Regions from separate parts of the Mesorhizobium marinum genome, predicted to be linked through region 1. Evidence: predicted binding sites of a transcription regulator. Region 1 holds the regulator's gene; the other holds the start of a gene.
The links. Region 1 encodes PhoB, which activates phosphate uptake and scavenging genes when phosphate is short. Its sites were predicted from a motif close to TGTCATNNANCTGTCAT; they were not measured.

Region 2: the regulator PhoB is predicted to act here: its motif matches at 1,171-1,187, upstream of phnC (phosphonate ABC transporter ATP-binding protein).

The regions. Positions count from the first base shown of each region.
Region 1 is NZ_JBFOCI010000002.1:359,974-362,162, forward strand. It holds gene ABUE31_RS07260 (vanadium-dependent haloperoxidase) at 1-484, opposite strand, end outside; gene phoB (phosphate regulon transcriptional regulator PhoB) at 598-1,284, opposite strand; gene phoU (phosphate signaling complex protein PhoU) at 1,312-2,019, opposite strand; gene pstB (phosphate ABC transporter ATP-binding protein PstB) at 2,054-2,189, opposite strand, start outside.
Region 2 is NZ_JBFOCI010000004.1:29,416-31,604, forward strand. It holds gene ABUE31_RS13810 (Tim44 domain-containing protein) at 1-974, opposite strand, end outside; gene phnC (phosphonate ABC transporter ATP-binding protein) at 1,265-2,101, shown strand; gene phnD (phosphonate ABC transporter substrate-binding protein) at 2,179-2,189, shown strand, end outside.

The DNA of each region.
Region 1 (2,189 bases):
CCACCGCCTTGCCGAAGGTTTCGCTGCGCGCCACGACATCCTCGGGCACGCCGTCGATGACCATCGACCGCCATTTCTTCTGCGCGGCCCTGATCGCGCGCTGGCCGGTAGGACCGGTATTGCCGAAATAATAGACGATCGCGTCCGACATGGCCGCGCTGGTAACGACCGCCTCGTCATAGATCGCTCCCGGTTCGCGCTGAGGCACCGACGTGTGCCCCTGCAACTGGCCGACAAGCGACACCAGGCTGTCCGACCCGCCAACGGCGGCCTCGAAGGCGGTGACGCCGAGATAGCCGAACGAACGGCTCGCCACGGGCGGCGAATAGGTCGCGGTATGCCGGACCAACTCGTTCATCAGATAGTACCAGTCGCGCAGCATCTCCTGCGACGTCGGGCGCGCCGCCGCCTGGGCAGGCAGCACCGCGCACCAGGCCAGCATAGCCACGGCAAGCGCCGCAAGCATGCGGGCGAATGAACGCATGGACTCCTCCCTCAAGCGCCGCCTGCTATTTTTTTCGGCGCTCGGAATAATATGCACCGGACATGCTGGCGCGGCAAGGGCGCTGCGCTGCAGACCGTCGCGGGAGGAGCGGATCAGTCGTCGCGGATGGCGTAGCCGGCGCCGCGGATGGTGCGGATCACGTCCGGCATCCGGCCGTTGTTCACCGCCTTGCGCAGCCGGCCGACATGAACGTCGACGGTGCGTTCGTCGATGTAGATGGTCTCGCCCCAGACGTTGTCGAGAAGCTGGCTGCGCGAGAAGACGCGGCCCGGATGGCGCATCATGAATTCAAGCAGCCGGAATTCGGTCGGGCCGAGCTTGATCTCGTTCTTCTTGCGGTAGACCCTGTGCGCCTCGCGGTCGAGCATGATGTCGCCGACCTTGAGCACGGAGGACAGCACCTCCGGCTTCGCGCGACGCAGCAGCGCCCGAACCCGGGCCATGAACTCCGGCGTCGAGAACGGCTTGACCAGATAGTCGTCGGCGCCCGTCGAGAGGCCGCGCACCCGGTCGGATTCCTCGCCACGCGCCGTCAGCATGATGATCGGCAGGCGCTGCGTCTCCGGGCGCATCCTGAGGCGGCGGCAAAGCTCGATGCCGGAAATGCCGGGGATCATCCAGTCGAGAACCAGCAGGTCGGGCGCGTGCTCCTGCAGCCGGATCTCCGCCTCGTCGCCGCGCGTCACGATCTCGACCTGATAGCCTTCGGCCTCGAGATTGTAGCGAAGCAGAACGCCGAGTGGCTCTTCGTCCTCGACCACCATGACTTTCGGAGCGATCACCTTGGGATGCCTCCTGTCGTCGCGCTATTCGGCCAGCACCGAGAGCTGGGTCTCGTCCAGCTTCGGGCGGCTCACCGGCAACTGCTCGCCGGTCACCACATAGTAGGCGTTCTCGGCGATGTTCGTCACATGGTCGCCGATGCGCTCCAGATTCTTGGCGCAGAACAGGAGATGCGTGCAGGCCGTGATGTTGCGCGGGTCTTCCATCATGTAGGTCAGGAGTTCGCGGAACACCGCCGTGTAGCGGGCGTCGATCTTCTCGTCGTCCGTGCGCAGCGTCCTCAGCCCGTCGGCGTCGCGAGCCACATAGAGCTCGATGACGCTCTGGACCTGGCGCAGCACCAGGTCTGCCATGCCTTCGATGCCATGCGAAAGATTGCGCGGTGTGACGCCGTGGCCGACGGCGCTGACCCGCTTGGCGATGTTCTTGGCAAGATCGCCGATGCGTTCGAGGTCGCCCGCCATGCGGATGGCGCCGACGACGGCGCGCAGGTCCTGCGCCATCGGCTGGCGCTTGGCGATCAGCGCGATCGAACGATCGTCGAGTTCGCGCTGGCGTGCGTCCATAATGGCGTCATCGGAGACGACCCGCTGCGCAAGCGCATTGTCCGAGGTCACGAGCGCGCGGATCGCCGCGCCGACCATCGAGCCCGCCAGTTCGCTCATGTCGCGAATGAGCTGCTGGATGTGGTTCAGGTCGTCGTCGAAGGAAGTGACGGTATGTTCGCCCATCGTTGAGAGCCTTTCGGTTACCTGGTCAGGCGGCTCAGCCGAAGCGGCCGGTGATGTAGTCCTGCGTTCGCTTGTCGTGCGGGCTCGTGAAGATCGTGTCCGTCGGTCCTTCCTCGACCAGCACGCCGAGATGGAAGAAGGCGGTCCGCTGCGAGACGCGCGCGGCCTGC
Region 2 (2,189 bases), on a different contig from region 1:
GACAGCTTCCAGTCGCCGCCCGTCTGGCGCACGAAGGTCCAGAGTTCCGTCGTCTCCGTCGCCGTTCCCGCCTCTCCCTCGACGACGTCCCCGCTCTTGCGGTCGCGCAGCACGTCGATCGCCGCATAGTTGAGCGCGGCTGTCGCGTAGTCGCGGTCGCCTTCGTTCCAGGCCTCGGCGATGTCGGCCTGCAGGAGACGCACGTCGCTGACATCGTTGCGGACGTCCTTTTGCGCGTTCTCGGCCAGTTCCTCGGACAGGTACGATACCATCTCCGGAGTCGCCAGGCGGCGCAGCTCCTTGTGGTCCTCGCGGCCGAATGCCTCCTGGACCTCGGTCAGCATGCGCTCGAACGTGTCGAGGTCCTGCTGGCCGAGCTCGATGTCGTGGAGCGTCGGCTGCGTGGCCGGTGCGGGTGCAGAAGCGCTGCCTCCGATACTCGGTATCTTGAACGAACGCCCGATATCGCTGCTCCCCACGTCACGACGGGCAACGCCGCCGCCGGCCCCTGCGCCCGCCAAGGCGGGCTCCGGCGAGCGGGCGGGCTGCGCGCGCAACAGGCGCAGGACCAGCCATATCGCGCCGCCGATCAGCAGCGCCTGCATCAACAGCCCGAACATGCCCGCGAGCCCGCCGAAACCCTGCCCGAGCAGCAGGCCGATCAGGCCGCCGAGCATCAGGCCGCGCAGCATCGAACCGCCGAAGCCGTTCATGAAGCCCGGGCGCTGCGACTGGGCCTGGGCGGCGCCGGGACGCGCAGCCGTCGGTCCGGTGTTCGGGGTCATCGAGCGCTCGACCGGAGCGGTCGGCTGCGGCGCGGTCCTCGTCGTCGGGGCCTGCTGGAAGGTCTTGGCGCCACGGCTGCCGAAGCTGCCGCTGCGCCGCGCGTCGGCATGGTCGACCGCAACCATGGAGAAAGCAAGGAACAGGCCCGCGAGTAGTGTCGCGAAGCGGGTCGTCCGAGAAAATTGCATCAGTGATTCCTCAAAATGAAATGCCGCGCCTATGTAGTGAAATCGGCGCCGGTTTTCAGTGCCTGCCGAGCGTTTTTGACGTCCGCTCACGCAGATTTTAGCCGCGAGGCAACTGCCCAAGGGCGCCACGAGGCCGCCACGCCGAACGCATGCGCATGCGATGCGACACGCAAGCCGCTGCCCGCCGTCTGTGGAGCGTAACAAAACTGACATGCTCCCGACACGGCACCTTCATGTCGGTCGGCTAACGCATTCCCGAAATCGGCAAGAAACCGGACAGGGAAGACGATATGTTGAAGATCCGCGACGTGACGCGCCGCTTCGGCGCAAACACGGCAGTCGACAACGTTGCGCTCGAAATCCCCAACGGACAGATGGTCGGCGTGATCGGTCGCTCCGGGGCCGGCAAGTCGACTCTTCTTCGCATGATCAACCGACTGATCGACCCGACCGAGGGATCCATCATCTTCGAGGAGACCGAGGTGTCCGCGCTGTCCGGACCGGCCCTGCGCCGCTGGCAGCGCGACTGCGCCATGATCTTCCAGCAGTTCAACCTCGTGCCGCGCCTCGACGTGCTGACCAACGTGCTGCTCGGCCGGTTGAACCATCGCTCGACGTCGCTCAACCTGCTCGGCATGTTTTCGCGCGAGGAGCGCGCCCAGGCCATCGCCTCGCTGGAGCGGCTCGGCATCGCGCAGGCGTCGCTGCAACCCGCCGGAACACTGTCGGGCGGCCAGCAGCAACGCGTGGCGATCGCGCGCGCGCTGATGCAGCAGCCGAAGATGATCCTCGCCGACGAGCCGATCGCGTCGCTCGACCCGATGAACGCCAAGGTCGTTATGGATTCACTGCAGGACATCAACCTGCGCGACGGCATTACCGTCGTCACCAACCTGCACACGCTCGATACCGCCCGCGCCTATTGCAGCCGCATCATCGGCATGGCTGCCGGCAAGGTGGTGTTCGATGGCGCTCCCGAGGACCTGACCCGAGAGGCGGTTCACATGGTCTATGGCGCCGACCCGGACGGTGACGAGATCTCCGAGGCGATCACCTCGACCAGCATCGCGGCGTCGCGGCCGCGCAAGTCGGCGCCTTCGCTCACGCCGGCTTTCGCCAGCACCTGAGCGCGTCCCGCGCCATGCATACCATTCATACCACCAGGCGTCCGGCAGACAGCCGGGTCACAACAGGAGAGACGAACATGTTCAGAAA